One region of the Streptomyces sp. NPDC007901 genome, then DNA from elsewhere that is predicted to be linked to it. Evidence: riboswitches for the same ligand, from Rfam matches in the RefSeq annotation. Region 1 holds a riboswitch; each other region holds the start of a gene.
What was found. A riboswitch is a leader RNA that binds a small molecule or an ion and turns the genes downstream of it on or off. The one in region 1 is predicted to bind S-adenosylmethionine.
Positions count from the first base shown of each region.

Region 1 (10,186 bases):
CCCAGGCGGCCGTGGACCTTCCCCGGTACGAGCGAGTCCAGGGTGACGAAGCGCCGGCCGCCGACCGTGCTGACGGCGGCCCGCTCCGGCGCGTCGAAGGACGACTCCGCACGGTCGGTACCGTCGGCCGCCAGATGCCCGCTGCCCAGCACCTTCGCGAACGCCTCGCGCTCGTCGTGGTTGCCGGTGGTGTAGAGGACGGGGATGTTCCGGACTTGCGCGTACGCGCCGATCAGGGTGCGCAGGGTCGTGTACGCCTCCACCGCGCCGTCGTCGGCGAGGTCACCGGTGACGACGACCGCGTCGAGGCCCTGGAGATGCCGGAGTTCGTCGAGCATCAGGCGCAGGGACGCGGTGGCGTTGACGCCGCGTCTGTTGGGGGCGTCGGTGCGGTCCAGGTGGGTGTCGGAGAGATGCAGGATCCTCATCTCCCGGAGACTAGACGCCGGACAGGGCGGCGGTCAGCGAGCCGGGCGCCACATCGTGGTCACGGTCCGGCCGCCCGGCGTGACGATCTCGCCCCGCGGGACGAAGCCCACGCTCTCGTAACGGCGGTCGTTGGCGGGGTTCGTGGACTCCAGATACGCGTTCGCGCCGATGGCGTCGAGCCGGGCCAGCGTGTCGGACAGCAGCGCCATGCCGAGCCCCTTGCCCCGGTGGTCGGTGCGGGTGCCGAGGATGGTCAGATGGTAGAAGGGCTCCTCCGGATGGGCGGCCCCGAAGCTCGCTTCCGTCTCCTCGACGGCCCGCGCCACCTCGGCCCCGGCGACCTTCTCCATCGCCTCGCCCCGCTCACGCTCCTCCTCCTCGGTCAGCTCGACACCGCCCGGCGGAATCCAGACGGCCACCGCCTCCACGCCCGGCGTCACGAACGTCCACGGATACCGCAGCGCGGCACGGGCGTACACCCGCCACAACTCCCCCATCTGCCCGGCCCGCCGCACCTCGTCGGGGAAGACCGGACCCCACACCGGGTCCTGGAGGAAGGCACTGGTCAGGGTGGACACGACGGCATCGAGATCGGCGGGGGTGGCCGGGCGGGAGGGGTGGCTCATGGGGACGACGGTAATGGCGGGGGCAGCGGGCCGGCACAGCTTCGCACCGGATGACGGGGCCCGCCGTCGCCCTTCGCGGCCATGGGCGCCGCCAGCCACCTGCTCCAGGGAGATTCCGCAGTGCTTCTGCCGCACACGAACACGGGGATCATCGGATCCACGCTGCTGATGTCGTCCGTGTTGCCCGTGGCCGTCTGGGCGTTCGCGGGGCGGATGAGAGGCTCCCTCATACGGATCGCAGAGGCCTGACGCTGGTGACAGGCGTGGCGAAGCAGTCGGTCAGCGGCGGCACGAGGGCCGGCGCCACACACCTAGATAGCGAGACGCGCAACGGTACGGCGTGGAACACCGCGCTGCTGTTCGGGATTCCGTCCGTGCCGGTGCAGGCGGTGGGTTCGGTGGTCCTGGTGGTGGGATGAACAAGCGCATGTCCGAGGACACCGGTGCCATGGGGGCCGTCCTGCCAGGGAAGTGCCCCACCCCGCGCTCCTGCTTCTCGTGCCGTACGCGTTCGCCCTCGGTTCCGCCGGCTGGTCGCCGGCGGAACCGAGGGCGGACGGACCCGGGTCAGCTCAGGGTCTTGAGCGCCGCCGCGTCGTACGACGCCAGCTCGTCCGTGCGGCCCGCGAGGACCTTCGACGCCCACTCGGGGTCCTGGAGGAGGGCGCGGCCGACGGCGACCAAGTCGTACTCGTCGCGCTCCAGGCTGTCGAGGAGGTCGTCGATGCCCTTGACCGGGGAGCCCTCGCCCTGGAAGCCCTTGATGAAGTCGCCGTCGAGGCCGACCGAGCCGACGGTGATGGTGGGCTTTCCGGTGAGCTTCTTGGTCCAGCCGGCCAGGTTGAGGTCGGAGCCCTCGAACTCGGGGAGCCAGTAGCGGCGGGTGGAGGCGTGGAAGACGTCGACGCCGGCGGCGGCCAGCGGGGTCAGGATCGCCTCCAGCTCCTCGGGGGTCTCGGCGAGACGGGCGTCGTAGTTGTCGGACTTCCACTGCGAGTAGCGGAAGATGACGGGGAAGTCGGCGGAGACGGAGTCCCGTACGGCCGCCACGATCTCGGCCGCGAACTTCGTGCGGGCGACCGGGTCGCCGCCGTACGCGTCGGTGCGGCGGTTGGTGCCCGCCCACAGGAACTGGTCGAGCAGGTAGCCGTGGGCGCCGTGCAGCTCGACGCCGTCGAAGCCGATGCGCTCGGCGTCGGCCGCGGCCTCGGCGAACGCGCGGATGACGTCGTCCAGGTCCTGCGAGGTCATCGCCTTGCCCTCACCCTCGGTGCCGTCCAGGCGGATGCCGGAGGGGCCGACGGCGGGGGCGTCCGCGAACGGCGGCTGGCCCTGCTTGCGGACCATGCCGATGTGCCACAGCTGCGGGACGATCGTGCCGCCGGCCGCGTGCACCCCCTCGGCGACCTTCGCCCAGCCCGCCAGCTGCTCCTCGCCGTGGAACCGCGGGATACGGCTGCTCTGCCCGGCCGAGTCGTGACCGACGTACGTCCCCTCGGTGACGATCAGACCGACACCGGCGGCGGCCCGGCGGGAGTAGTACGAGACCACGTCCTCACCGGGGACACCGCCGGGGCTGAACTGGCGGGTCATCGGCGCCATCACGATCCGGTTGGGGACCGTGAGCCCGTTGAGGGCGATGGGACGGGAGAGGATCTCGGCCGCGCGGGAGGCGGGGGGCATGGTGACGGTCACGTGGAGGGCTCCTCGGGAGTGGGTCGTATACCTTGGCCGTATACCAGTCGGTATGTGCACACGCATCGAGTGCACCTCCGTGCACAACGACCTGCCCGGACGTACGCATTCCCGGCAACCACCCGAACGCGGTGTGACCCGGGACACGGGCCCCGGGCGAGCCGGCGGGCGACCTGCGCCTCAGCTCCTGTTGTCCTCGACGTGGACGACGTTCGGTGCGGTGGCGTCCGCGTGGCGTTTGGTCCGTCCGTGCAGACCGACGGCGAGCTGCGACGGGTCGCGGGGTTCGGCGGGGCCGACGTAGGTGAGGACGTCGCCGTGATGCCCGGTGACGACCCACCCCTCGACGTCCTTGGGGTCGATCACCCCGAAGTCCCCCGCCGGGGATCCGGCGTGCACCGGGCCGAACTCCCGCAGGATCCCGGTGGCTTGTGCGGCGAGGTCTCCGTCGGGAGCGGTCAGCACGACACAGGTGCCGTGCTCGAACAGCTCCCAGGACGTGTGCGGGTCGGCGAGGAGCCGCCGCCATACGTCTACCAGTATCTCGGTGTCCACCGCGGTCATCATGCCGCAGCGCCCCGGCGCGAACCCGGCGCGGGAACGCCGAAGGGCGGCACCCCCCGCCGTGTGGCAAGGGGTGCCGCCCTCGGTGCTGCGTCGGAGCTGCCGAGCCGTCAGGCTCAGAAGTCCATGTCACCGCCCGGCATGCCGCCCGGGGCGGCCGCGGCGGCCTTCTCCGGCTTGTCGGCGATGACGGCCTCGGTGGTGAGGAACAGCGCGGCGATGGAGGCGGCGTTCTGCAGGGCAGAGCGGGTCACCTTCGCCGGGTCGATGATGCCCTCGGCGATCATGTCGACGTACTCGCCGGTCGCGGCGTTCAGGCCGTGGCCGACCTGGAGGTTGCGGACCTTCTCGACGACGACGCCACCCTCGAGACCACCGTTGACGGCGATCTGCTTGAGCGGGGCCTCCAGGGCGAGCTTCACGGCGTTGGCGCCGGTCGCCTCGTCACCTTCGAGGTCCAGCTTCTCGAAGACGGAGGAGGCCTGGATGAGCGCCACGCCACCACCGGCGACGATGCCCTCCTCGACGGCCGCCTTCGCGTTGCGGACGGCGTCCTCGATGCGGTGCTTGCGCTCCTTGAGCTCGACCTCGGTCGCGGCACCGGCCTTGATGACGGCGACGCCACCGGCGAGCTTGGCCAGGCGCTCCTGGAGCTTCTCGCGGTCGTAGTCCGAGTCGGACTGCTCGATCTCGGCGCGGATCTGGTTGACCCGGCCCTGCACCTGCTCGGAGGAGCCGGCGCCGTCGACGATGGTGGTCTCGTCCTTGGTGATGACCACCTTGCGGGCCTTGCCCAGCAGGTCGAGGGTCGTGTTCTCGAGCTTGAGACCGACCTCCTCGGAGATGACCTCGCCGCCGGTGAGGATGGCGATGTCGTTCAGCATCGCCTTGCGGCGGTCGCCGAAGCCCGGGGCCTTGACGGCGACGGACTTGAAGGTGCCGCGGATCTTGTTGACGACCAGGGTCGACAGGGCCTCGCCCTCGACGTCCTCGGCGATGATCAGCAGCGGCTTGCCCGACTGCATGACCTTCTCCAGGAGCGGGAGCAGGTCCTTGACGGAGCCGATCTTCGAGTTGGCGATCAGGATGTACGGGTCGTCGAGGGACGCCTCCATACGCTCCATGTCGGTGGCGAAGTACGCCGAGATGTAGCCCTTGTCGAAGCGCATACCCTCGGTGAGCTCCAGCTCCAGACCGAAGGTCTGGGACTCCTCGACGGTGATGACGCCTTCCTTGCCGACCTTGTCCATGGCCTCGGCGATGAGCTCGCCGATCTGGGTGTCGGCGGCGGAGATGGAGGCCGTCGAAGCGATCTGCTCCTTGGTCTCGACATCCTTCGCCTGCTCGAGCAGGGCACCGGAGACGGCCTCGACGGCCTTCTCGATACCGCGCTTGAGGGCCATCGGGTTGGCGCCGGCGGCTACGTTGCGCAGGCCTTCCTTGACCAGGGCCTGGGCGAGCACGGTCGCGGTGGTCGTACCGTCACCGGCGACGTCGTCCGTCTTCTTGGCGACTTCCTTGACCAGCTCGGCGCCGATCTTCTCGTACGGGTCCTCGAGCTCGATCTCCTTGGCGATGGAGACACCATCGTTGGTGATCGTGGGGGCGCCCCACTTCTTCTCGAGGACGACGTTGCGGCCCTTGGGGCCGAGCGTCACCTTGACGGCGTCCGCGAGCTGGTTCATGCCGCGCTCGAGGCCGCGCCGCGCCTCCTCGTCGAACGCGATGATCTTGGCCATGTGAAGTGGTCCCTCCAGGACTGGGGGTGAGTCTTCAGGACCGCGCCCGCGCCCGCGACGGACGGCTCGCCGACCCGTGGGTTCCTTGCCCCACCCGGCCCGCGGGCCTCACCGACCCGGTCCTTCTTTGTCACTCTCACCTTCAGAGTGCTAACGCCAATGATTAGCACTCGGGGTAGGCGAGTGCAAGCGCCTCCCGGGGACTGGAGGGAGGAACCCGGGCGGGCACGGGCGGGGCGCGGACGGGCCCGGGGCATGCCGAAGGGCCCGTACCCCGGGAGGCACGAGCCCTTCGAAGATGTACAGAAGAACGTCGCTGTCAGTCGGCGCGTGCTTCAGCCGGTCGCCAGCCGGACCATGTCCGCCTGCGGCCCCTTCTGGCCCTGCGAGATCTCGAAATCGACTCGCTGACCCTCTTCCAGGGTGCGGTACCCGTCCATCTGGATCGCGCTGTAGTGGACGAAAACATCCGCACCACCGTCGACCGCGATGAAGCCGTACCCCTTCTCCGCGTTGAACCACTTGACGGTGCCCTGAGCCATGCCTAACTCCCCTATTACTGGCCCTTGCACAGATCCACACTTCGCGGATCCGGGTCAGACCTCACCCCCCAATGGTTGGGGGCGTGCGCCGGAACGCGTCGACCGCGGCTGAATGTATCTGTCCAACTGCCGTCTGCAACAGGTCAATCGGACGAGAATTCTGGACGGGAAGGGTCCGGAATGTAGCAAGAATTCGGCCGAATTCAGGGCAAGTCGGGCCCCAGATAAGCCGCAAAAGCCGCAAAGAACCCGCACACTTTGGCCACTTCTTGTCGGGCTCGCGGTATCGAATACGGGGCTCCCGACCTGGAGATCGGGACCGCGTTCCCCAACTCTACCGCGCTCAACCACACAGAATTGCCCCCTCCGCTTCTCTCACGGAGGGGGCAATCAGATGAACACTCGGTGATGGGTATTACCGAAGGTAATGTTCGGTCATACGGCCATCAGGTCAGCAGGTCAGCGGGGCAGCGGAATCGGTCAGCCGCCCGCGACGGCCGGGATGATGGAGACGCCGACCCCGTCCGGGGTGGCGGTCTCCAGTCCCTGCTCGAAGCGCACGTCGTCGTCATTGACGTACACATTGACGAACCGGCGCAGCTTGCCCTGGTCGTCGAGAACGCGGGCGGCGATTCCCGTGTGGTTCTTCTCCAGGTCGGTGAGGACCTCGCCGAGGGTGGCACCTTCGGCACTGACTTCGGCCTGGCCACCGGTGTAGGTGCGCAGGATGGTGGGGATGCGAACAGTGACGCTCACGGCTTTAAACCTCCGGTCAGGGCAGCGCCCTATTTCTCGGGGACTCAGGCGAGCCCGGCCTCGTGGAAAGACTCGAGATTCGGGCGAATGGTCGCGGTAAGACCCGTACCCGCCACCGCGTCCAGCGTCTTCAGCCCATCACCGGTGTTGAGTACAACGACCGACTTCGAGGGATCGATGAGCCCATTCTCAATGAGCTTCTTGGTGACTCCAACCGTCACTCCGCCGGCGGTCTCCGCGAAGATCCCCTCGGTCCGCGCGAGCAGCTTGATCGCGTCGACGACCTGCTCGTCGGTGACGTCCTCCACCGCACCACCCGTACGACGGGCGATGTCGAGGACGTAGGGACCGTCGGCCGGGTTGCCGATGGCGAGGGACTTGGCGATGGTGTTCGGCTTCTGCGGCCGCACCACGTCGTGGCCGCCCTTGAAGGCCACCGACACCGGCGAGCAGCCCTCGGCCTGCGCACCGAAGATCTTGTACGGCTTGTCCTCGACGAGCCCGAGCTTGATCAGCTCCTGCAGCCCCTTGTCGACCTTGGTGAGCTGCGAGCCGGAGGCGATCGGGATGACCAGCTGGTCCGGGAGCTGCCAGCCGAGCTGCTCGCAGATCTCGTACGCCAGGGTCTTCGAGCCCTCCGCGTAGTACGGCCGCAGGTTGACGTTGACGAAGCCCCAGCCCTCGCCGGCCGGGTCGCCGATCAGCTCGGAGCAGAAGCGGTTCACGTCGTCGTAGTTGCCCTCGATGCCGACGAGCTCGCCGCCGTAGATCGCGGCCATGACGACCTTGCCCTGCTCCAGGTCGTGCGGGATGAACACGCAGGAGCGGAAGCCGGCCCGGGCGGCGGCGGCGCCGACCGCGCCGGCCAGGTTGCCGGTGGAGGAGCAGGAGAGGGTGGTGTAGCCGAAGGCGCGGGCGGCCTCGACGGCCTGGGCGACGACGCGGTCCTTGAAGGAGTGCGTCGGGTTGCCGGAGTCGTCCTTCACGTACAGGCCGCCGGTGACACCCAGCTCCTTGGCCAGGTTGTCGGCCTGGACGAGCTTGGTCCAGCCGGGGTTGATGTTGGGCTTGGTCGCCACGTCGGCCGGGACCGGCAGCAGCGGGGCGTAACGCCAGATGTTCGCGGGTCCCGCCTCGATCTGCTTCCGCAGCTCCTCGGTGTCGTAGGCCGAGTAGTCGTACGCGATCTCGAGCGGGCCGAAACACTCCTCGCAGGCGAACACCGGGCCGAGCGGCACCCGGTGGCCGCACTCGCGGCAGGACAGTGCCGTGGCGGGGCCCAGGTCGACGGTCTTCGGGGAATCGGTTGCAACAGTCTGCGCAGCCATGTGAGGCGAGGCCCTTTCTCCTCATCTTCCTCACGACGCATCTCGCCGTGAGACGGATTTGGCACCTTCCCTAGCCGGGAGCCACGCCATGGAAGACGAGTACCGACTGGAGGGTTGCCGGGGCTTCATCGGGCCGTATCCCTCTGCCCCTCTGGATGAGCTGTATTCGGTTGTCGACGCACGGTGACCGTACGACATGCGATGGTCATCGGCGTTGTTCAAGACTGTAACCGAAGGCCAGGACAGTTGAGATAGTCGTCCGAACCGCGAGATGGATCACACCGCGCGGTGTGATCGTGACAGTGAGGAGCCGCTGACTGTGCTGGAAGAAGTCGAGCGCTGGCTGGCCACCCGCTCCTGGTCCCTGAACGACCGCCCCCTGCACCGGATACTCGGCGCCAAGCAGCGGACGGGTCAGTCGGTCTCCGTCGTGCTGCCCGCGCTCAACGAGGAGGAGACCGTCGGTGACATCGTCGCGATCATCCGCCACGACCTGATGCAGCAGGCGCCGCTCGTCGACGAGATCGTGGTCGTCGACTCCGGCTCCACCGACCGCACGGCGGCGGTGGCCGCGGCAGCGGGCGCCCGGGTCGTCCACCGCGACACGATCCTCCCCCGCATCCCCGCCGTCCCCGGCAAGGGCGAGGTCCTCTGGCGCTCCCTGCTGGTCACCACCGGGGACATCGTCTGCTTCATCGACGCGGACCTGAGGGACTTCTCCTCCGACTTCGTCTCCGGGATCGTCGGCCCGCTGCTGACCGACCCCGGGGTGGACCTGGTCAAGGCGATGTACGACCGCCCGCTCGCCGGCGCGGCCGGGCAGGGCGGCCGGGTGACCGAGCTGATGGCCCGCCCGCTGCTGAACATGCACTGGCCGCAGCTGGCCGGGTTCGTGCAGCCGCTGGGCGGCGAGTACGCGGCCCGCCGCTCGCTCCTGGAACAGCTCCCCTTCCCGGTCGGCTACGGCGTGGAGCTGGGCATGCTGGTCGACGCCCTGCACCTGGTCGGCCTGGACGCCCTCGCCCAGGTGGACGTGGGGGTCCGCAAACACCGCCACCAGGACGGCCAGGCCCTCGGCCGGATGTCCGCCGCGATCTACCGCACCGCCCAGCTGCGGCTGGCCCGCGGCCATCTGATCCGCCCGTCCCTGACCCAGTTCGAACGGAGCGAGGACGGCTTCGAGCCGCGCACGTACTCCGTGGACACGGAGGAACGGCCGCCGATGTCGGAGATCGCGGAGTACGCCGAACGCAAAGTGGCGTGACTTCGACGGGTTCGACGCGCGTTCCGTATACGGCCACCGGTCGGGTGTAGCCGTACGTTTGAGCGTTTACGGGCCGGGCTAGGTTGAGGCGTATGGCTTCCACCGGCGGTGCTGAGGTGCTGGTCGCGTCCAACCGCGGCCCGGTTTCGTACGAGATGCGCGAAGGCAGCGCGCTGCACGCCAAGCGGGGCGGCGGCGGGCTGGTCTCCGGCCTGTCGGCGATCGGCCCGGACGCGAACGCGGTGTGGGTGTGCGCGGCGCTGAGCGACGGGGACCGCGAGGCGGTGCGCCGAACCGCCGGCGGCCGGCTGCCGGTGGCGGACACCGGGGGCCAGCGGGTCCGGATGCTCGACATCGACGCGGAGGTGTTCTCCGGCGCGTACAACGGCATCGCGAACTCGGTGCTGTGGTTCGTCCACCACATGCTCTACCAGACCCCGCTGGAGCCGGTCTTCGACGCGGAGTTCCGGCGCCAGTGGGCGTCGTACCAGGCCTACAACCGGGCGTTCGCCGAGGCGCTGGCCCAGGAGGCGGGCGAGGGCGCCGCGGTCGTCATCCAGGACTACCACCTGGCGCTGGCCCCGCGGATGCTGCGCCGCCTGCGCCCGGACCTGCGAATCGGCCATTTCTCCCACACCCCCTGGGCGCCGCCGGACTACTTCCGGCTCCTCCCCGACGACATCGCCGCCGAGCTGCTGAGCGGGATCCTGGGCGCCGACCACGCGGCGTTCCTCACCCGGCGGTGGGCGGACGCGTTCGTCGACTGCTGCCACGCCGTGCTGGGCCCCGGGATCCCGGCGGCGGACCCCTCCTCGGGCGGCACCCGGATCGGGGTGCACGGGCTGGGCGCCGACGCGGACTTCCTGCGGAAGCGGTCGCACGAGCCGGACGTCGAGGAGCGGATGGCCGCCCTGCGGGAGGAGATCGGCGACGGCCGCAGGACCATTGTCCGGGTCGACCGGACCGAGCTGTCGAAGAACATCGTGCGCGGACTGCTGGCCTACCGGCAGCTGCTCGACGACCACCCCGAGTGGCGGGAGCGGGTGGTGCACGTCGCGTTCGCGTACCCGTCCCGGCAGGACCTCGCCGTGTACCGCGACTACACGGCCGAGGTGCAGCGGGTCGCCGACGACATCAACTCGGTGTACGGGACGCCGGGTTGGACGCCGGTCGTGCTGCATGTCAAGGACGACTTCGCCCGCTCCCTGGCGGCGTACCGGCTGGCCGACGTCGCCCTGGTGAA
Region 1 covers NZ_JBIBKW010000007.1:316,304-326,489, forward strand. Annotated here, with positions in the region: gene ACFZDK_RS24330 (metallophosphoesterase) at 1-428, opposite strand, end outside; gene ACFZDK_RS24335 (GNAT family N-acetyltransferase) at 462-1,055, opposite strand; gene ACFZDK_RS24340 (hypothetical protein) at 1,319-1,474, shown strand; gene ACFZDK_RS24345 (NADH:flavin oxidoreductase) at 1,623-2,750, opposite strand; gene ACFZDK_RS24350 (hypothetical protein) at 2,931-3,314, opposite strand; gene groL (chaperonin GroEL) at 3,431-5,053, opposite strand; gene ACFZDK_RS24360 (cold-shock protein) at 5,389-5,595, opposite strand; gene ACFZDK_RS24365 (MoaD/ThiS family protein) at 6,076-6,351, opposite strand; gene thrC (threonine synthase) at 6,396-7,679, opposite strand; SAM riboswitch class I at 7,698-7,841, opposite strand; gene ACFZDK_RS24375 (glucosyl-3-phosphoglycerate synthase) at 7,999-8,943, shown strand; gene ACFZDK_RS24380 (trehalose-6-phosphate synthase) at 9,036-10,186, shown strand, end outside.

Region 2 (10,186 bases), on a different contig from region 1:
AAGTCGATGTAGTGCAGCTTGTCGCGGTCGACGAAGCGGCCCGTGGCGGCGTCCCGGATCTCGGCGTCGTCCTCCCAGCTGTCCCAGAGCCGGCGCACGACCTCGACGTAGTCGGCGGCCTCGTCGAAGTGGTCGGTGAGCCGCTCCTGCCCGGCCGGGGAGCGCAGTTCCGCCAGGTCGATCGGCGGGAAGGTGCGCCGGCCGAAGTGGTCGGCCTCGTGCGGGCGGGCGGAGATCTGCACCCGCAGCCCCGCGCGGCCGGTGCTCACGTAGTCCAGGGTGGCGATCGCCTTGGAGATGTGGAACGGCTCGGTGTGGGTGGCGATCACCGTCGGCACCAGGCCGATGTGGCGGGACAGGGGCGCGACCCGGGAGGCGGTCAGGACGGCGTCCAGGCGGCCCCGGACCTGGTCGGTGCGGCCGTCCAGCTCGCCGAAGTGCGAGGACTGCAGGCCGAGGCCGTCCTCGAAGGTGACGAAGTCGAGCAGACCGCGCTCGGCCTCGGCGACCAGGTCGGCCCAGTATCCGGCGGTGAACAGGTCGCGGGGGCGGGCGGCCGGCTCGCGCCAGGAGGCGGGGTGCCAGCCGGTGCCGTCGAGGGCGACGGCGAGATGCAGGGGAGAAACGGGTGCTGAGGACACGGAGGTGCCTTCCTGAAGATCCGTACGGGGGCACGCCGGTGCGGGGGCGTGGCGGGGTGGGAACGGGTCAGGAGCAACAGAGCGCGCCGGCCACGCGCTGGAGGTCGATGTGGGGCCGGGAGTGGAGGTGCACGGCGTGGCATGTCGAGGTCACTGCCGTCTCCTCCCTCGTCAGGGCGCCCTGCGGTGGCGCCTCGCACATCTCGTCGTGAGTCACAACGCCCCGTCCTTCGGTGGTGTTCCCGGGGCGCGCAGCAGCAGGGTGCGGCCGCGCAGGCGCTCGGTGAAGCCGATCGACTCGTAGAGCGGGATCGCCGTGGCGTTGCCCGGTGCCGCGTGCAGGAACGGGGTGTCGCCGCGGTCCCGGATACCGGCGGCGACCGCGCGCACCAGGCGGGTGGCCAGGCCCCGGCCCCGGTGGTCGGGGTCGGTGCAGACGGCGCTGATCTCCGTCCAGCCCGGCGGCCGCAGCCGCTGCCCGGCCATGGCGATCAGCCGTCCGCGGTGCCGGATGCCCAGGTAGGTGCCCATCTCGACGGTCCCACGGCGGAACGGTCCCGGCTCGGTGCGGGCGACGAGGTCCGGCATCTCGGGTACGTCGCCGGGTCCCAGTCGTACCGCATCGGGGTCGGGCTCGGCCCGCAGCGCCGTGTCGACCACGGTGGCGCCTGGATCGACGAGCACGTGCAGGTCGGCCCAGGCGGCCGGGTCGGTGGGGTCGGCGAGGGCCGCGTACGCGTGGACGTCGTCGGGATAGCGGGCCGGTCAGGGCGGACCGGACGGAGTTGTCGAGCACGGCGGTGCCGAGGTCTCCGCCGCCGCGGACGTCGGTGGGGACGGTCACGGTGGCGGAGTCCTCTCTTGCTTCAACCGACATGGTGCAGGGTGTTCTTGATGACTGATCAGGAGTTGTCGAGGGGCAGGCCGGGCGGATTGACCTCGGACTTGGCGACGGCCTCGTCGGAGAGGTTGTAGGCCTTGAGCCACTCGGCGTACTGGCCGTTCTTGATCAGGTAGTTGATGGCGTCGGCGAGCGGCTTGGCGAGTCCGCTGTCCTTCTTGGCGGTGGCCGCGATCAGGCCCTGCAGGCTGGCGCCGGCGCCCGAGTAGGTGCCCGCGGTGCGGGTGGCGTTGGGCGTGTTCGCCGTCTGCTTGTTGTGGTAGGCGAAGCCGGGGTTGGGGCCGAAGGAGGCGTCGATCTTCCCGCTGTTCAGGGCCAGGAAGGTGCTGGTGCTGTCCTGGAAGTACTTGACGGTGAGCTTCTTGCCCTCCTTGGCCAGCTTCGTCTTCCACTCCAGGAGGATCTTCTCCTGGTTGGTGCCGGAGCCGACGGCGATCGTCTTGCCGGCGAGGTTCTCGTAGTCGCCGTCGAAGTTCCAGGTGCTCTTCTTCGGCACGATGAAGGCGAGGTTGTCCTGCCGGTAGGAGGCGAACTCGTACTTCTTCTTGCGCTCTTCGGTGATCGTGATGTTGGAGAGGGCCACATCGACCTTGCCGCTGTCGATGCCGACGAACATGTTCTCCCAGGTGGCGTTCTTGATCTCCGGCGTGAGACCGAAGACCGCGGCGATCAGGCGGGCGAGATCGGGCTCGGAGCCGGTGAGGGTCTTCTGGTCGCTGCCGACGTAGGCCAGCGGCGGGAATCCGGCGGGCAGGGCGCCCTCGCCGATGACGAGCTTGCCGCTCTTGCGGACGGCCGCCGGCAGTTCGGCACTGATGGACTTGACCTCGGAGACCTTGATGGTGGTCTGGGTGCCGGCACCGTTGGAGACCCGTCCGACGACGACCTCGCCGGACTTGGCGCCGGCGGTGGTGGTGGCCGCGTCGCTGTCGCCCCCGCAGGCGGCGAGCCCGGTGGCGAGGGTGGCGACGGCGGTCGCCGCGGTGATGCCTCTGATCAGGCTGCGTCGGGTGAGGTGGGTGGGCATGGCCGTTCCTTGTCACTGGAAGAGGGTGCTGAGGGTTGGCGTGGGGGGAAATCTGGGGGTGCGACGGTTCACAGGACCTTGCTGAGGAAGTCCCTGGTTCGTTCGTGCCGCGGTTTGTCGAGAACCTCGGAGGGCGGGCCCTGCTCGACGATCCGGCCCTCGTCGATGAAGACGACCCGGTCGGCGATCTCGCGGGCGAAGCCGATCTCGTGGGTGACGATGACGAGCGTGGTGCCGCTGGTGGCCAGGTCCTTGATGACGGCGAGGACCTCGCCGACCAGTTCCGGGTCCAGGGCGGAGGTGGGTTCGTCGAAGAGGATCACGCCGGGGCGCAGGGCGAGGGCGCGGGCGATGGCGACGCGCTGCTGCTGGCCTCCGGAGAGCTGGCGGGGGTAGGCGCCGACGCGCTCGCCGAGGCCGACCCGCTCCAGGAGTTCCTTGGCCAGGGCCTGCGCCTCGGGCTTGGTGAGCTTCCCGGTGGCGACGGGGGCGGCGGCCACGTTGTCGAGGACGGTCAGGTGCGGGAAGAGGTTGAAGTTCTGGAAGACGAAGCCGATCCGGCCGCGCTGGGCCAGGATGGCGCGCTCGCTCAGCTCCTTGAGCCGGTCGCCCTGCCGCTTCACCCCGATCGGTTCGCCGTTGATGCTGACATGGCCGATCTCGGGCTTCTCCAGGTGGTTGATGACCCTGAGGAGCGTGGACTTGCCCGAGCCGGACGGGCCGAGGATGACGGTGACCTCGCCGGGGCGGATGGTCAGGTCGATGCCGTCCAGGACGCGGTGGGTGCCGTACCACTTGTGGACGTCGTGGATCTCCAGGGCGGCGGGGGCCGTCTCCAGGGTGTCGGTGCTGCTCATACGGCGGCCTCCCGGCGGATGCGGGCCCGCAGGTCGGTGAGGCCGGCCCGGAGCTTCTGCAGGGGCGTCGGCGGCAGTGCCCGGGTGGCGCCGCGGGCGTAGTACCGCTCGACGTAGAACTGGATCACGGAGACGACGCTGGTCAGGATCAGGTACCAGACGGTCACCACCAGGAGCAGCGGCACGATGTCGCCGGGGTAGGTGGAGCCCATGCTCTGCGCGGTGCCGAAGAGGTCGAGCAGGGAGACGTAGAAGACCAGCGAGGTGCTCTTGATCAGGCCGATCAGCTGGTTGACGTAGTTCGGGGTGATCGACCTGAGGGCCTGCGGGAAGACGATCCTGCGGAACTGGTAGCCCTTGGGCAGGCCGAGCGCGGCGGCGGCCTCGTGCTGGCCCTGGTCCACGGAGAGGATGCCGCCGCGGACCACCTCGGCCGCGTAGGCGGCCTCGTTGAGGCTGAGGCCGACGACGGCGATCACCATGTCGGTGGCGAGCTTCGACTCGTCGAAGGAGAAGAAGGCCGGCCCGAAGGGGACGCCGACGCTCAGCGTCTTGTACAGGGCGCTGAAGTTGTAGAGGAAGAGCAGGACCACGATGAGCGGGATGGAGCGCAGCGCCCAGACGTAGGTCCAGCTGACCGCGCGCAGCACCGGGCTCTTCGAGAGCCGGGCCAGGGCGAGCAGGATGCCGCCGAGCAGGCCCAATACCGCGCTGTAGGCGGTGACTTCGAGGGTGATGAGCAGTCCGTCGAGGAGGGTCGGCCGCAGGAACCAGTAGCCGAAGCGGTCCCACTGGTAGAAGGGGTTGGTCACCAGCCCGTGGGCGAACTGGGCGACCAGGACCAGGACGACGGCGGTGGCGATCCACCGTCCGGGTCGGCGCAGCGGGAGAACTCGCTGTGCCACCAGCGATTTTGACGGTTTGTCAGCGGGGGGCGCGGCGGGCGCGGTTATGGTGGCGCCTGGGGGTTCACTCATGGCGGGCTCCGGCGGAGTCGGACACCCCTGGTCCCACGGCCGGGAACGCGGTACCGCGCCGTGTTCGGGCACGGCACGGCACGCGGGGCGCGCGGGATGCGGGGGTGGGCGGACGGCGTCACACCGGGCGGCCGGTGTCTACGTCAGAGATGCGGTGTCTACGTCAGGGAAGCCGAGTCGCGAGAACTGCGGGGCGAAGGCGGAAGAGCCTGGTCAGACCCGACAGCGGGCACGGCCCGGTGCGGTACACGCGCTACACAGGGCGCTGTTGACACGGAGCAGGTCGACGGCACGGTCGGCGACGAGCGGGCTCGGATACGGCTGTACGCAGCCCTGGGCACGGCGCTCGGCCGTCCTGGAGGCTGCGTACATGTCCGTCACCTGTCTTGTGTGATGGCCCCGGGGTGGGGCCTCGCGCTTACCGAACGTCGTCATCCGGTCCGGTCGTCACCTGGGGCACCCCACCGCGATGCGAGGGTTGCCGGTCAGCAAGCCAGGGCTTGATGCTGACGCTCTTGACCGTTCTGGTCCGTAAGTAACGCAGTTGCCCGAACGAATGTCAACGCCTGTCCAGCCGGCGGAACGGTTCGGGCCGCTCTCACCTGCGGGAAACGTCCGCCGCATGGCCGGCCCAGTCCAGGATCTGGACGGCCGCGCCGGCGGCTTCCAGGCCCTGGCAACGGCCGTGGTGGCGACGGGCGATGCCGTCGAGGTCGAGGTGGGCGCCGAAGGCCGGATGCGCGGCCAGCCGCCGGGCGTAGGCCCACAGCACCGGGTGGTCGGCGATGCGGTGCACGGCGGAGGCGTCCAGGTGGGTGCGGTGCACGGTGTCGAGTTGCACCAGCGCCACCCACAACTCGATGTCCGCGGCGGTGAGCTGACCGCCGATCAGGAACTCCACCCCGGTCAGGCGGCGCTCCAGCTCGTCCAGGGTGGCGAGCAGGGTCTCCAGTGCCTCCGGGTCGCCGCCCTCGCGCCCGGCGCGCTGTGCGGCCTGTTCGACGCCCTCCGCGCAGAGCCGCTCGACGGCCTCGATCTCGGCCTCGGCGCCGCACGGGTGGAGCCGGGTGACGCCGTCGCCGAAGTGCCGGTCCAGGTCGCGCAGGATGTCCCGGCTGTGGGTGCTGACGATCCGGCCGGACCAGTCGTCGCTGAGCACGGGCGCGAGGGCCGGTCCCACGTAGCGGTGGGCGCTCGCCTCGTACAGCGGGCGCAGCGCCGTGTGGCTGCCGTCGGGACAGTCGGGGACCGCGGGCAGGAAGGTGACCGGACAACAGTCGTCGAGGCCGAGCAGGCTGTGGCCGACGGCGATGCGCAGGCCGTCGGCACAGGCGGTGGCCAGATGGAGCCGGTAGCGGCGCGGCACCGCGTAGTGGCCGCTGCGTGCGTCGCGGCCGATGCGGCCCCGGAAGCCGGGGGCGGTGCGGACGGACGGGAGGGCGGCGAGCGGAGTGATGGACATGCGTCTCCCCGGATGAGGGCGCGCGGACGTACGCGCGGCGGAAGCGTTCGTCGGTGGGTGGGGGCCCGGCTCGTGCGGGGCGAGCGGGCGCTCAGCCTCTGCGGCCGAGGGCGCTGCGGCCGGTGGCGCCGAGGCTGATGGCGCTGCACACACGCTGCAGATCGATGTGCAGGCGGGAGGTGAGCAGGGGGGCCGCCCAGGGCGTACGGCTCTCTCGGCGCGGTCTGCCGGTGAGCGTGCGCACGCGACCCATCTTTCCCTACCTTTTCACTAGGATTCCCATCTGGAGTGTCGATCCGCCTCCGCCCGACGTCAAGGGGGCGTCCACGCCTGGGACACCCGGCCCCGGGTTGCCGCCGTACGGCAGGGGCGGTCCGCTTAAGACGCAGGCCGAGTGACAGGAGCCGGATCCGATGACCGACGCCCCGGGTCCCGAGCCCGTGCCCGGGGCCGTGCCCGAGACCTTCGCGTTCGCCTGCGGGCGGTGCGGCAAGGCCTGGGAGGCCACCTTCCAGGCGGTGTTCTTCACCGACCCGATCGCCGACCCGGACCTGCAGAGCACCCAGGAGTACGTCGACGAGGCCGGCCGGGCGGTCCGCTCGCCGCTCGCGGACGCGGTGTGCCCGCGCTGCGGCAGCCGCAGGGTGCGGATCACCGCCCCCGGATCATGACGCGCCCCGCCCCACCGCGGCACTCACCCGAATGGCCCGTGCGGGTGGTCCGTGCTCCCGGCGGATGGTGGCGTGGAGGGACCTACCGCGTTCCCGAGGAGGCAGTCGCGATGACCCGTCCGTCCCGACCCGCGCGTGTTCTCGCCTCGGCCCTGGCGGCGGGAACCCTGCTCGCCACCGCGGCCTGTGCGGACCAGAGCGGCGCCCCCGAGGCCGTGTCCGTCTCGGCCGCCGCCGAGCGCTCCCCCTCCCCGTCGGCGACGCCCGCCCTCACCGGGGCCGGCGCGCAGGCCGCGCTGATCACACCGGCCGACATCGAGAACGACTCGCAGGTCGCCACCGACGCCGCGACCTGGCGCAACTCCATGCTGATCGGCAAGGTCGACGTGGCCGGCTTCCTCACCGCCAAGTCCGACGCCGCCGACTGCCAGCGGCTGCTGGACGGCCTCTACTCCGACAGCCTCCTCGGCCGCGCCACCGGCGCCTCCGCGCTGCGCGGCTTCACCTCGGAGGACTCCCGGATGCTGTACCAGGTCGGGGACTACGGCTCGGCGAACGTCGACGCCACCCTGGACTGGATGAAGACCCTGCCGGAGAAGTGCAACCAGTTCACGGCCACCGGCCAGGACGGCGGCAAGCGGACGGTGCAGGTCGTGGCGTTGGAGGTGCCGAAGGCGGGCGACGCCCGCGAGGCCCTGACCGTGACCGTCCAGGGCACCGCCGCGGGCCAGCCGTCCACCTTCAGCACGGACGTCGCGGTCCTGCGCGTCGGCGCCTCCGGGGCGGCGGTCACCAACGGCGGCCTCTCCGCCGTCGACCACGACAGCACCAACCGCGCCGTACAGGCCGGCGCCCAGCGCCTCAAGGACGTCCTGTCCGGCAAGACCCCCGCCCCGCTGCCGAGCCAGTGGGACTGAGTCAGTGCGACTGATCCGCGTCAGCCGATCCGGGCCCCGGTGCCGCTGACCCGGATACGCGGGTCGCGGGCGCGCAGGGTCACCGTGAGTTCGCCCGGACGGCCCAGGTCCTCGCCCTGGTGCAGGGTGAGGACGGCCTCCTCGGGGACCAGGCCCAGCTCGCGGACGTACGCGCCGAACGCGGCGGCCGCGGCGCCGGTCGCCGGGTCCTCGACGACGCCGCCGACGGGGAACGGGTCCCGGACGTGGAAGACGGTCGCCGACTCCCGCCACACCAGCTGCAGCGTGGTCAGGTCCAGGCGGTGCATCAGGGCTTCGAGGCGCGCGAAGTCGTAGGCGAGATCGGTGAGCCGGGCGCGGGTCGCCGCCGCGAGCACGAGATGGCGGGCACCGGCGAACGCGATCCGCGGCGGGAAGTCCGGGTCCAGGTCGGCGGCCGGCCAGTCGAGCGCGGCCAGCGCCTCGGCGAGGTCGGCCCCGGCGATCTCCTCGGTGTGCGGCTCGACGCTGGTGAGCGTGGCCCGCACCGTCCCGCCCGCTTCGGTCACCTCCACCGGCACGGTGCCGGCGCGCGTCGCGAACACCAGCTCCCCGGGGCCGGTCCGCTCGGCGAGCGCGACGGCGGTGGCGATGGTGGCGTGCCCGCAGAACGGCACCTCCGCCTTCGGGCTGAAGTAGCGGATGGTGAACGCCCGTCCCGCCGGGCCGCCGAGGCCCTGCGGGGGTGCGGTCAGGAACGCGGACTCGGAGTATCCGAGGTCGGCGGCGATGGCCAGCATGTCGCTGTCGTCCAGGGCGGAGGCGTCCAGGACGACACCGGCGGGGTTTCCCCCGGCGGGGGTGCTGGAGAAGGCGGTGTATCGCAGGACCTCGGGTCGCGGCGCGTTCGTCGTCATGATCTCGGCAACACGAGGCGGAGCCGGGGCTATTCCTGGTCGCTTCGGTGTCGGTTCAGTGGGGCATGGGCTCCTCGGAGTTGCGCTGGGCGGTGCCCGGCTCGCCGTTGTCGCGGTGCCACTCGACGACGAGTTCGTCCCGGGCGCCGAAACGGACCAGGTGCCGGCCGACGACACCCTCCAGGAGGTCGAGGTGCTCCGGCTCCGCCTCCACGGCCAGCAGCAGCGCGCCGTCGGTGGCGGTGAGGGTGCCGGTGCCACCGTTGTCGAAGGCGAGTGTGCCGGCGCCGCTCTCCTCGTCCCAGTCGGTGCGGGCGCGGCGGCCGAGATGCGAGGCCAGCTGCTTGGCGTAGCGGGCGGGGCGGTCGGTGGTGACACGGGCTTCGGAGCGGGCCATCCGGAACTCCCGGGGTAGCGGCGGGTGTACGTCGACGGGCCCACGCTACGTCGGGGCGCGGGCCGGTGAGGCATAGCGGGATCCGCAAGATATGGACTCGGCGCACGGACGCTCACCCGGAAGCCCCGGGAAGGGGATCACTCCGCAGGGTGCTCGGCGCCATGGCCTGCGGCACCGCGGCGCTCGCCTCACGGGGCACGAACCCGGTCTCGGCGGCGTACGCGGCGCAGGCGGTGGCCCTGGTCGGCCGCCGACTGCCCGTCGCCCACGCCGACGACTCGGACCTGGAGGCCCGGGCCGGGCTGATGCTCGGCGCCCGTCCGGCGGGCCGGGCGCTCACCCTCTCCGGGCCGGGTCTCGTTCACGGTGTCGAGCACGCCCCGACCGCGCACACCGGCACCCCGCACGGTGTCGCGCTCGCGCCGTCCTTGAGATCTCCGGCGCGCTGCGCTTCAAGCAGCCCTGCGCGAGCTCGGCGTCCGCCCGGGCCTGCTGCGCCCGATCACCGCGGGCGCCCTGGCGGACGCGGTGACCCGCAACGCCCCGCGGCAGCCGACCGGGGAGCAGGTCCTCGGGATCCTCGAAGCGGTGTACCAGACCGGAGTGACACAGGTGGCCCGTGGGGCGACTGCCTTCGGTTCGCCCTCGTCGACCGTGGCTGAATCCCTACCGGTCGACCGTCACGACCATTCCGATGCGGCGCTCATATCGGCCAGGCAGAACGTGACTGGTTGTCATCGTGGAGCGCCGTCTGCCCGTCGGGCAATTGCCTGATGGGCAGACCCATGTCCGGATCGGACGGATCCTGTTCGTACTTGAGTCGAATCCCTCCGTGACATGCCGTAATGAGGACAACTTGCGTCCCATATCGCACAGTCGAAGCGGAATGCAAGGTGCCGCGTTTCAGTCAAAGTCGCGTTGCGATCTTGGCCGAGATGGGTCGATAAGTAGACAATAAATTGGGCGAACGACCTGGGGGAACGAAAAGCCACTGCCCGACGAACGACCTCCGGTTCCGGACTGACCCGGAGGCAGCGCGCAGGAGGGGTTGTGGAACGCTATTTCACTAGTGAGCGGCACGATGACTTGCGGCATCGTGTGCGCGAGTTCGCCGAGCGCGAGGTGCGTCCGCGGATAGCGGAGATGGAGCGTTCGCGGGCCGTGGCCCACGAGCTCTCCGGCCTCATCGCCCGGCAGGGCTGGATCGGCGTCACCATCGGCACCGAGTACGGCGGGATGGGGGCCGGACATCTCGCCAAGACGATCATCATCGAGGAACTTGCCCGCGTGAGCGGCGCCATGGGAGCCATGGTGCAAGCCTCCCAGCTCGGCGTCGCCAAGATCATTCATTTCGGCGACGCGCAGCAGAAGAGCACGTGGCTGCCGCGTATCGCCGCGGGCGACTGCCTGCCGACCATCGCCGTCACGGAGCCGGAGTCG
Region 2 covers NZ_JBIBKW010000006.1:109,285-119,470, reverse strand. Annotated here, with positions in the region: gene ACFZDK_RS20955 (LLM class flavin-dependent oxidoreductase) at 1-641, opposite strand, end outside; gene ACFZDK_RS20950 (putative leader peptide) at 709-843, opposite strand; gene ACFZDK_RS20945 (GNAT family N-acetyltransferase) at 855-1,325, opposite strand; gene ACFZDK_RS20940 (transporter substrate-binding domain-containing protein) at 1,544-2,569, opposite strand; gene ACFZDK_RS20935 (ATP-binding cassette domain-containing protein) at 2,638-3,426, opposite strand; gene ACFZDK_RS20930 (ABC transporter permease subunit) at 3,423-4,403, opposite strand; SAM riboswitch class IV at 4,813-4,924, opposite strand; gene ACFZDK_RS20925 (glutathione S-transferase C-terminal domain-containing protein) at 5,002-5,865, opposite strand; gene ACFZDK_RS20920 (putative leader peptide) at 5,957-6,118, opposite strand; gene ACFZDK_RS20915 (hypothetical protein) at 6,279-6,536, shown strand; gene ACFZDK_RS20910 (hypothetical protein) at 6,647-7,453, shown strand; gene ACFZDK_RS20905 (PhzF family phenazine biosynthesis isomerase) at 7,474-8,349, opposite strand; gene ACFZDK_RS20900 (DUF2218 domain-containing protein) at 8,405-8,746, opposite strand; gene ACFZDK_RS20895 (iron-containing alcohol dehydrogenase) at 8,908-9,408, shown strand; gene ACFZDK_RS20890 (acyl-CoA dehydrogenase family protein) at 9,797-10,186, shown strand, end outside.
Region 2: linked by a shared signal. The riboswitch ahead of ACFZDK_RS20930 (ABC transporter permease subunit) and the one ahead of thrC (threonine synthase) in region 1 are both predicted to bind S-adenosylmethionine.

Region 3 (10,186 bases), on a different contig from region 1:
TCTGCGCGTCGGCGAGTTTGGACTGGACGGCGCTCTTCTGCTTGGCCAGCTCGGTGCGGGTGGCGGAGAGGTCCTTGAGCTTGTCGGTGGCCTCTGCCCGCTCCTGGGCGAGTTCGCGCTGTTTGTCCTGAATCTTCTTGAGGGCCTCGACCTGCTGGCTGCTCAACTGGTCGAGCGTGGAGGCCTTGTCGAGGTAGTCGTCCGGGTCGGACGAGAGGAAGAGCTGGACGGACGGGTCTATGCCGCCCGAGCGGTACTGCGCGGTCGCCATCGAACCGAGGCTGTCCCGCAGCTTGTTGAGATCCGCCTGACCACGGGCCACGTTGTCCTGGATCGTGGAGATTTCCTTCTGCAGCTTCTGCTGCTTCTCCTTGGCGCCGTCCAGCTTCTCGGTGGCCTGCTCGGCCTCCTCGTAGAGCTTGTCGACCTTGGCCTTGACCTCGTCCTTGCTCAGCTTCTCGCTGGGCGCCGCGTTGGCGGCGTTGGCGCTGAGGACTACGGCGGCGGCCGCTGCGGTGGTGAGCACGGTCACGCGCGCACGGCTCTGCTGCTTGGGTCGACGATGGGACGCCACGGAGACGGGCTCCTTCGTTTGAGTGATCACCCGTGTGGAGGTTCGAGCCCAGACCCTAGTGACCCTCCTGTGATCAGTTCAAATCCCAACAGCCAAAAATCTGGTCACGCAACACACTCTTTGCACATAACTAACGTCCCGTGATGCTCGATTGACCCTACGTTGCGTGACGATCCGAATAATTCGGGCATTGCATATGCATGTTGAACGTTCAGGACAGTCGCTTCAGAAGCATCGCAGAAGCCACCGGACGGGCACCGGCCCGCGCGACCCCGTCGGCGACCTCGCGGTCGGTCGAGGCGACGATCACCGGGCGGCCCGGCGGCTCGGCGCGCACCAGCTGGCGGATCAGCTCGTCCGCCGTGACACCGGGCTTCGAGAAGAGCACCCTGACCCCGCGCGGCGGGGCGAGCAGCACCGGGGCGGCCAGTTCCGCGCCGTCGAAGACACAGGTGACCTCGGCGCCGGTCTGCGCGGCGAGCTGAGAGAGCTGGCCGAGCAGCCGCAGCCGCTGCTTCTCCAGCGGCATCTGCGGATAGCCGGTCTTGGTCACGTTGTAGCCGTCGACGACCAGGTGCGCCTGCGGCAGGGCGAGCAGCTGGTCGAGGACGGCCGGGTCGTGCTCGGACAGCGCCCGGGCGGCGATGTCCTTCGGCGTCATCCGTCCGGGCTCGACCGCGTCCACCGTGTCGGCGGGACGCAGCGACACCGGCGGCAGGGCCAGCTCGCGGCGCAGCCCCTGAGCCGCGTCCAGGACGGTGTCGAGCAGCAGCCGCAGCCGCATGTCCTCGACGCTGCGGCCCTCGCGGGCGGCCCGGCGGCTGGCCTCCAGGGCGGCCTCCACCTCGCCGAGCCGGGCCTTGAGCCGCCGGCTCTCGCTCTCGGCGGCGGACACCTGCGCCTGCCCCTCGGCCCGCCCGGCCTCCATCTCGGCCTGCAGCTTGCGCAGGGCGGCCTCGCCCCGCTTGACGTCACTGAGGGCGGCCCGCAGCTTGCGGTGAAGCGATTCCGCTTCCTTCTTCGCCGCCTCCAGCTCGGTGCGCAGCCGCTCCGTCTCGCCACGGGTCTGCTCCCGGGCCCGGTCCAGCTCCTCGCGCAGCCGCTCCAGCTCGGCGCGGCTCTCCTCGTCGGCCCGCTCGGCGTCGGCCCGCAGGGCCTCCTCGCCGGCCGCCGTCACGAGCTTCACCCAGCCCGTGGGACGCAGTACATAGGCCGCGGCCGCCACATCGAGCGGGTCCGCGGCCGGGGGCGGGGAGCCGGAGTCCAGGGCGCCGGCGAGTTCCGGCTGGGCCTCTCTCAGCTTCTCCCCGATCCGCTGCCGGAAGAGGGTGTCGGTCTCCAGCGCGGCCGCCATGGCGTTCCCGGCGAACTTGGCCCGCCGATTGGGGGCGAACCGGGCGTACTGCCTGAGCTGTGCGGGCAGTTCGGCGAGGGTCAGCCCGCCGAAGCCGTCCGACACGATCTGTACGACCCGCCGCCGCACGCCGTCGGGCAACGGACGGTCAAGCACCTCGGCGGTGCCGTCGCCCGGCCCCCCGCCTGTGGTCTCCACCATCCGTCACACCCCATCACCTGTTGGGGCCGCCTCCCGGTCTCAGGAGTCGGCACCCGGCCTGTCCACGAGTTCCACCTGGTCCACCGCGTTGCACCAGCGGCAGCGCACCGACTCGATGGTCTCACTGACCACCTCGCGCTCCTCGACCTTGGGCTCTCCGGCCAGGTCGAGGTGGAGGTACTCCACGACCTTCGACGAGCGGGTCACGTCGAAGCGCGTGAGGTTGCCGCAGAGGGTGCAGCGCCACCGCGTCGTGGCGGTCGGCAGGGGAACCGTCATCGTGGCTTGTTCGCTTCCTTCTAGTGTCCGTGACGCGCCGTCCTGACGCGTGTGGCTCGTTACCCTACGGCCTGGCGGGTACTCGACGCCGCCCCGTCCATGGCGGCGAGGCGATCTGCACCACTGCGTCCGGTTACGCCATGCTCTATGTCCATGATCGGCAACCGGAACACGACGGCCGCCCGGACCCTGCGGAGCCTGAGGGGCACGTCGGCGCCCATGACGTACACGCTGATCGCGGTGTGCTGCCTGATCTTCCTGCTCGGCCCCGCCTCCGGCTTCACCCCGTCCTACGGCACCGGGGACGCCCTGGCGGCGGCGCAGCGGGCGTACTTCCGGCGCTGGGGCGTGGTCCCCGCCGACCTGTTCGACGGCCCGGCGCGGGAGGCGCTCACCCCGGCCACGGCGCTGTTCATCCACGGCAGCTGGGTGCACCTGCTCGGCAACATGCTCTTCCTCTTCGTCTTCGGGGCGATGACCGAGGAGCGGATGGGCCGCGTGGAGTTCACCCTCTTCTACCTCGGCTGCGGCTATCTCGCGCTGCTCGGCTACGCGGCCGCCAACGCCTCGTCCCAGCAGTCGCTGGTGGGGGCGTCCGGGGCGATCTCGGCGGTCCTCGGAGCGTTCCTGTACCTGTTCCCCAGCGCCCGCGTGACCAGTCTTCTCCCTTTCCTCTTCTTCCTGCCCCTGCGCTTCCCGGCCTGGGTGGTACTCCCCTTCTGGGCGGCCCTGCAGTGGCTCGCCCTGGGCCAGGCCCCCGCCGGCCCCGGCGTGGCCTACCTCGCCCACGTGGTCGGCTTCGGACTCGGCTTCGGCTACGCGTGGGTCCGGTACGGCCGTACGACTAAAGTGAGGACCGCCCCAGCCCCGGCACCCGAGGGAGAGAACCAGCCGTGATCACCGCGATCGTCCTCATCAAGACCAGCGTGGACCGGATCCCCGAGATCGCGGAACAGATCGCCTCGCTGGAGAGCGTCAGCGAGGTCTTCTCCGTCACCGGCACGTACGACCTGATCGCCATGGTCCGGGTGCAGCAGCACGAGGACCTGGCCGAGGTCATCCCCGGCCGCATCAGCAAGATCCCCGGCGTGGAGGGCACCGACACGCACGTCGCGTTCCGCACGTACTCCCAGCACGACCTGGAGGCGGCGTTCGCGATCGGCCTGGACAGCTAGAAAACACCGCCGTCTGCAGCGCGCCCCGAAGGGGCGTTGGGGGTACCCCCAGCCTTCGGCTGGGGGAGGAACTGCGCGCTCAGCCCCCACCGGCCCGCAGGATCGTGGTCGACCGCGGGTGCGTCGTGGCTGGTCGCGCAGTTCCCCGCGCCCCTTGAGGTAAGTCAGCTCACCGCCGGGACACAGCGGCCGTCCTCGGTCCGGTACGACCACTTGGCGCCGTCGGTCACCAGCTCGCGTACCGCCGTCACGAAGCGCTCCACGTGCTCGTCCGGCGTTCCGGCGCCGAAGCTCACCCGGATGGCGTTGAGGGACTTCTCGCCCGGTGCCGCCTCCGGCGCCCCGCACTCGCCCTGGGTCTGGGGGTCGGAGCCCAGGAGGGTCCTGACCAGCGGGTGGGCGCAGAAGAGGCCGTCGCGGACGCCGATGCCGTACTCGGCGGAGAGGGCGGCGGCGAAGTGGCTGCTGTTCCAGCCGTCCACCACGAAGCTGATCACGCCGACGCGCGGGGCGTCGTCGCCGAAGAGGGAGAGGACCCGGACCTGCGGGACCTCGGCCAGTCCCGCCCGCACCGTCTCGATCAGGTGCCGCTCGCGGGCGACCAGCGTGTCGAAGCCGGCCTCGGTGAGCGCCTTGCAGGCGGAGGCGATGGAGTAGGCGCCGATGACGTTGGGCGAGCCGGCCTCGTGCCGCGCCGCGCTCTCGTGCCACTCCACGGCCACTCCCCCGTCCTCGCGCCGGGTGACCTTGCGGCTGGCGCCGCCGCCGGCGAGGTAGGGCTCGGCGGCCTGGAGCCAGTCGGCGCGGCCGGCGAGGACGCCGGAGCCGAAGGGGGCGTACAGCTTGTGGCCGGAGAAGGCGACCCAGTCGACGTCCAGGTCGCGGACGGACACGGGGTGGTGCGGGGCCAGCTGGGCCGCGTCCAGGACGATCCGGGCGCCGTGCGCGTGCGCGGCCGCCGCGAGCTCCCGTACGGGCCACAGCTCGCCGGTGACGTTGGACGCGCCGGTGACACAGACCAGGGCCGGGCCGTAGGGGTCGCGGTCGGCGAGGGCGCGCTCCAGGGTCTCGACGGCCTGGCGCGGGGTGCGGGGCGCGTTCAGGTAGGTGACCCGGGCGTCCTGCCACGGCAGCAGGGAGGCGTGGTGCTCGGTCTCGAAGACGAAGACCTGGCAGTCGGCGGGGAGGGCGCGGGCCAGGAGGTTCAGGGAGTCCGTGGTGGAGCGGGTGAAGACCAGCTGGTCTTCGGGGCGGCAGTCGAGGAACTCGGCGACGGTCCTGCGGGCGTTCTCGAAGAGGTCCGTGGAGAGCTGGGAGAGGTAGCCGGCGCCGCGGTGGACGCTGCCGTAGTAGGGCGCGTACGCCGCCACGTCGTCCCAGACCCGCTGGAGGGCGGGGGCGCTGGCCGCGTAGTCGAGGGCGGCGTAGGTGACCTCGCCGCCGGTGACCAGCGGGACGGTGACATCCCGGCCCAGAACGGGCAGCGGCCCCGAAATGTCACTGCAAACGGACTGGGCGGAGGCAGCGGTGGAGACAGACATGGCGGAACTCCTGTGAGGGTAAGCGGAACCACCGCGCCGGACGGTGTGTCGACGGCACGGGGAAAGCTGAAAAGGGGTACGCGGAGGCGGGGCTCTACGCCCTATCGCATTCGCTTGCTCACAGAAGGCTCCCTCGTACGACCAGGACCCCTGGTGTGTCGAGGGGTCCGCGCTTGCCGTAGACCTCGCTGCCTACGACCTGGTCTTCACCCGGGGCACCCCGCCACGGACGGAGGGTTGCCGGACAGTCGGCCGGGGCCTCATGACTGTCACTCATGACCTGGGAAGAAAAGTAGGGGAAGTGATCGCCGCCGCGCAACTTCTGTCCGGATGACGGAACGGGACCCGGCGGTGCCGGGCCCCGTCCTGGTCCCCTGCTGGTCGGCCTACTTGTTCGTCGCCGCCGCCCAGCGTTCCAGTGCGCGCTTGGCCGCGCCGGAGTCGATGGAGTCGGCGGCCTTGTCCATGCCCGCGCGGAGCTGCTCGGCCAGTGTGCCCGGGCCCGGGTCGAGGGCGACCAGGGCCGCCGCCGAGTTGAGGAGCACCGCGTCCCGTACCGGGCCCTGGTCGCCGTCCAGGAGCCTGCGGGCGACCTCCGCGTTGTACGACGGGTCGCCGCCTCGCAGGGCCTCCACCGGGACCAGGTCGATGCCGACGTCACGGGGGTCGAAGGTCTGCTCGGTGACCTTGCCGTCGCGGACGATCCAGACGTGGGACGTGGCGGTCGTGGTGAGTTCGTCGAGGCCGTCGTCGCCGCGGAAGACCAGGGAGGAGTTGCCGCGTTCCGCGAAGACGCCCGCGACGACGGGGGCCATGCGCGGGTCTGCGACGCCGACCGCCTGGGCCCGCACCTGCGCGGGGTTGGTCAGCGGGCCGAGGATGTTGAAGACCGTGCGGATGCCCAACTGGCCGCGCGCGGCGCCCGCGTGACGCAGCGCCGGGTGGAACTTGACGGCGAAGCAGAAGGTGATGCCCGCCTCCTCGGCGACCTCGGCGACCCGCTGCGGGGTCAGGTCGAGGTTGACGCCGAGCTTCTCCAGGACGTCCGAGGCCCCGGACGCGGAGGAGGCGGCGCGGTTGCCGTGCTTGACGACCTTCGCGCCGGTGCCGGCCACCACCAGCGCCGACATCGTGGAGATGTTCACCGTCTTCGCGCCGTCACCGCCGGTCCCGACGATGTCGACCGTGCGGCCCGGCACCTCGATGAGGTTGGCGTGCTCGTACATCGTGCGGACCAGGCCGTTGATCTCCTCGACCGTCTCGCCCTTGGCCCGCAGCGCGACCACGAAGCCGGCGATCTGGGCGTCGGTCGCCTGACCGCGCATGATCTGGTCCATCGCCCAGGCCGTCGCGTCGGCGCTCTGGTCCTGGCCGTACAGCAGCGCGTTCAGTACCTCGGGCCAGGAACGGGCCGCCGCGGTGTCGCCTCCAGCGGGGGTCACAGCGCTCATAAGGCCGCTCCTGATCGTCGTACCGGGAAATGGTGCCTGTGAGGCCTACCCTATCCAGCCCCGGCCACCGCGAAGGGCCCCCGTCCGGTGTACGGACGGGGGCCCTTCGGCTGTGGCGTGGCGACGCCGTCGATCAGTGGTGGCCGTGGCCGCTGGTGATCTCCTTGTACTCCTCGACGGACGGCTTCGGGATCTGGTTGTCCTCGCCGTAGTAGGCGTTGCTCAGCTTGGCGCGGAGCTTCTCGGACCCCTTGATCTTGCGCTCGACACCGTTCTCGTCGACCGCCGGGCCGATCTGGGCCGGCTCGTACTGGTGGTGCGCCGTGAGGGTGTGCAGCTGCTCCTGCGAGAGCGGCTCGTGGATCTCGACGAACTCACCGTGCGGCAGCCGCTTGATGATGCCGGTCTCGCGGCCGTGCAGCACCTTCTCCTTGTCGCGGCGCTGCAGACCGAGGCAGATCCGCTTGGTGACGATGAACGCGATCACCGGTCCGGCGAAGAAGAAGATCCGGACGAACCAGGTCACGTCGTTGATCGACAGGTGGAAGTGGGTGGCGATGAGGTCGTTGCCACCACCGACCAGGCCCACCATGTACACGGTGATCCAGGCGACACCGAAACCGGTGCGGGTCGGGGCGTTGCGCGGGCGGTCCAGGATGTGGTGCTCGCTCTTGTCGCCGGTGACCCAGGACTCGATGAACGGGTAGAGCGCGATCGCACCCAGGACCAGACCGAACAGGACCAGTGGGATGAACACGCCCAGGACCAGGGTGTGGCCCCAGAAGTTGATCTCCCAGCCCGGCATGTAGCGGATCAGACCCTCGGCGAAGCCCATGTACCAGTCGGGCTGGGCGCCGGTGGACACCTGGTCCGGACGGTAGGGGCCCATGGCCCAGATCGGGTTGATCTGGGTGGTCGCCGCGATGGCCGCGATGACACCGAAGACCAGGAAGAAGAAGCCTCCGGCCTTGGCCATGTAGACCGGCAGCAGCGGCATGCCGACGACGTTCTTCTCGGTCTTTCCGGGGCCCGCGAACTGCGTGTGCTTGTGGTAGAAGACCAGGATCAGGTGGCCCACCATCAGGCCGAGCATGATGCCCGGCAGCAGCAGGATGTGGATCGAGTAGAACCGCGCCACGAAGTCGTGGCCGGGGAACTCGCCGCCGAAGAGGAAGTACGAGATGTACGTGCCGACGATCGGCATCGACAGGATGGCGCCCTCGGTGAAGCGGACACCGGTGCCGGAGAGCAGGTCGTCCGGGAGCGAGTAACCGGTGAAGCCGGTGAACATGCCCAGGACGAACAGCAGGAAGCCGAACAGCCAGTTGATCTCACGCGGCTTGCGGAACGCGCCCGTGAAGAACACGCGCATCATGTGCACGAACATGCCGGCGAGGAAGATCAGCGCGGCCCAGTGGTGGATCTGCCGGATGAGCAGACCACCGCGCACGTCGAAGGAGATGTGCAGGGTCGAGTTGAACGCCTCGGACATCAGCTGTCCCTGGAGCGGGACGTAGCTGCCGTGGTACACCACCTCGTTCATCGACGGGTGGAAGAACAGCGTCAGGTACACACCCGTCAGGATGATGATGATGAAGCTGTACATGCACACTTCGCCCAACATGAACGACCAGTGGTCGGGGAAGATCTTGCGCATGTTGGACTTGGCCAGGGAGTAGATCCCGAGCCGTCCGTCGGCCCAGTCGGCGACACGCTCGCCGGCCGGTGCCTTCCCGCGTTCGCGGGACTCGGTGTTCTCTGTAGTGCTCATCCGCGCTCCCAGAAGGCAGGACCGACGGGCTCGTCGAAGTCGCCGAGCGCCTGGAGGTAGCCCTCCTCGCTCACGCCGATGCGCAGCTGCGGCAGGGCGTGGCCGGCCGGGCCGAAGATCACTCGGGCTCCGTCGGAGAGGTCGAAGGTGGACTGGTGGCACGGGCAGAGCACGTGGTGGGTCTGCTGCTCGTACAGCGAGATCGGGCAGCCCACGTGGGTGCAGATCTTCGAGTAGGCGACGATGCCCTCGTGCGACCACTCGAGCTCGCGCTTGTCCTTGATGTTGTCCGGCTGCAGCCGGATGATCATCAGGGCCGCCTTCGCCATGACGTTCTGGAAGTCCTCCTGGTCTTCCTCGACGCCCTCGGGCTTGGCGAACGTCAGGGAGCCGACGGCGACGTCGGAGGGACGCAGCGGCTCGTTGGTGTTCATGTTGACGAGCAGCTTGCCCTTCGACCACGCCGTGTGGCGCAGCGAGGTGCCGGGCAGCGGGCCGAGGTCACGCAGCAGCACGACACCGGAGAGCGGGACCAGGGTCAGCGCGCCGAACATCGTGGTGCGGATCAGCTTGCGCCGGCCGATCGCCGACTCCTTGGCACCCTGCTTGAAGTCGGCCAGGACCTTGGCCTTGACCTCCGGCTCGGCCGAGATGGCGTGCCGCTCGTCTGCGACCTCCACGTCGGACATCAGGGTGCGGGCCCAGTGGACCGCGCCCGCGCCGATGCAGAACAGCGCCGCCCCGAGGGTCAGGCCCAGGGCGAAGTTCAGCGCGCTGATGTGACCGAGGGGGAAGACGAAGATCGCCTTGTCCTTCGGGATCGTCACATAGGACGCGATGAAGCCGACGGTGGCCAGCATCGACACCGTGAACAGCAGGGCGACGACGCGCTCGGACCGCTTGGCGGCCCGCTCGTCGATGTCCTGGATCCGGTGCTCGTGGGGCGGCAGACCCGGGTCCGCGAACGGGTTCTTCTCGTCCGCGACGCTCACGGCGCCGTGCGCGTGGTCCTGCTCAGCGGGCAGGTTCTCTTCTGGAATGTCTTGGCTACTCATGACTTCTTGGCCTTTGCGGTCCGAGCGGCGACCCAGACGGCGACCGCGATCAGCAGACCGAGACCGAAGATCCACGCGAACAGACCCTCACTGACCGGCCCGAGGCCGCCCAGGTTGAGACCGCCGGGGTTCACCGTCTTGCTGCTGTTGACCGAGTCGAGGTACGCGATGATGTCCTTCTTGTTCTTCTCGGACAGCGTCGTGTCGGGGAAGGACGGCATGTTCTGCGGGCCCGTCTGCATGGCCTCGTAGATGTGCTTCGGGTCGACGCCCTGCAGGTCCGGGGCGAACTTGCCCTTGGTCAGCGCGCCACCCGAGCCGACGAAGTTGTGGCACTGCGCGCAGTTGGTGCGGAAGAGCTCGCCACCCGCGGCGATGTCGGCACCGTCCGGACCGAACTGGTCCTTGGTCGGCACCGAGGGACCGGCGCCCAGCGAGGCGATGTACGCCGCGAGCTGGTCGATCTGGGCCTGGGTGTAGATGTTCTTCTTCTTGACGACCTGCGGGCCCTGCGAGGTGGCGGCCGGCATACGGCCGGTGCCGACCTGGAAGTCGACGGCCGCGGCGCCCACGCCCACCAGGCTGGGGCCGTCGGACGAACCCTGACCGCCGGTGCCGTGGCAGCTGGCGCAGCCGACCGAGTAGAGCTTCTTGCCCTCCTCGATGGTCAGGGACTGGGACGTTTCATCGGCCTGCGCCTTGCCCGCGGGTGCGAGCACGGCGTACAGCCCCCCAGTGGCCGCCAGCGCGAGGAGTAGGACGACGACCGCCGCCAGCGGATGGCG
Region 3 covers NZ_JBIBKW010000002.1:504,997-515,182, reverse strand. Annotated here, with positions in the region: gene ACFZDK_RS08085 (NlpC/P60 family protein) at 1-574, opposite strand, end outside; gene ACFZDK_RS08080 (NYN domain-containing protein) at 786-2,129, opposite strand; gene ACFZDK_RS08075 (hypothetical protein) at 2,169-2,408, opposite strand; gene ACFZDK_RS08070 (rhomboid family intramembrane serine protease) at 2,562-3,305, shown strand; gene ACFZDK_RS08065 (Lrp/AsnC ligand binding domain-containing protein) at 3,302-3,583, shown strand; gene ACFZDK_RS08060 (aminotransferase class V-fold PLP-dependent enzyme) at 3,748-5,124, opposite strand; SAM riboswitch class IV at 5,289-5,405, opposite strand; gene trpD (anthranilate phosphoribosyltransferase) at 5,511-6,575, opposite strand; gene ACFZDK_RS08050 (cytochrome b N-terminal domain-containing protein) at 6,709-8,346, opposite strand; gene ACFZDK_RS08045 (Rieske 2Fe-2S domain-containing protein) at 8,343-9,401, opposite strand; gene ACFZDK_RS08040 (c-type cytochrome) at 9,398-10,186, opposite strand, start outside.
Region 3: linked by a shared signal. The riboswitch ahead of ACFZDK_RS08060 (aminotransferase class V-fold PLP-dependent enzyme) and the one ahead of thrC (threonine synthase) in region 1 are both predicted to bind S-adenosylmethionine.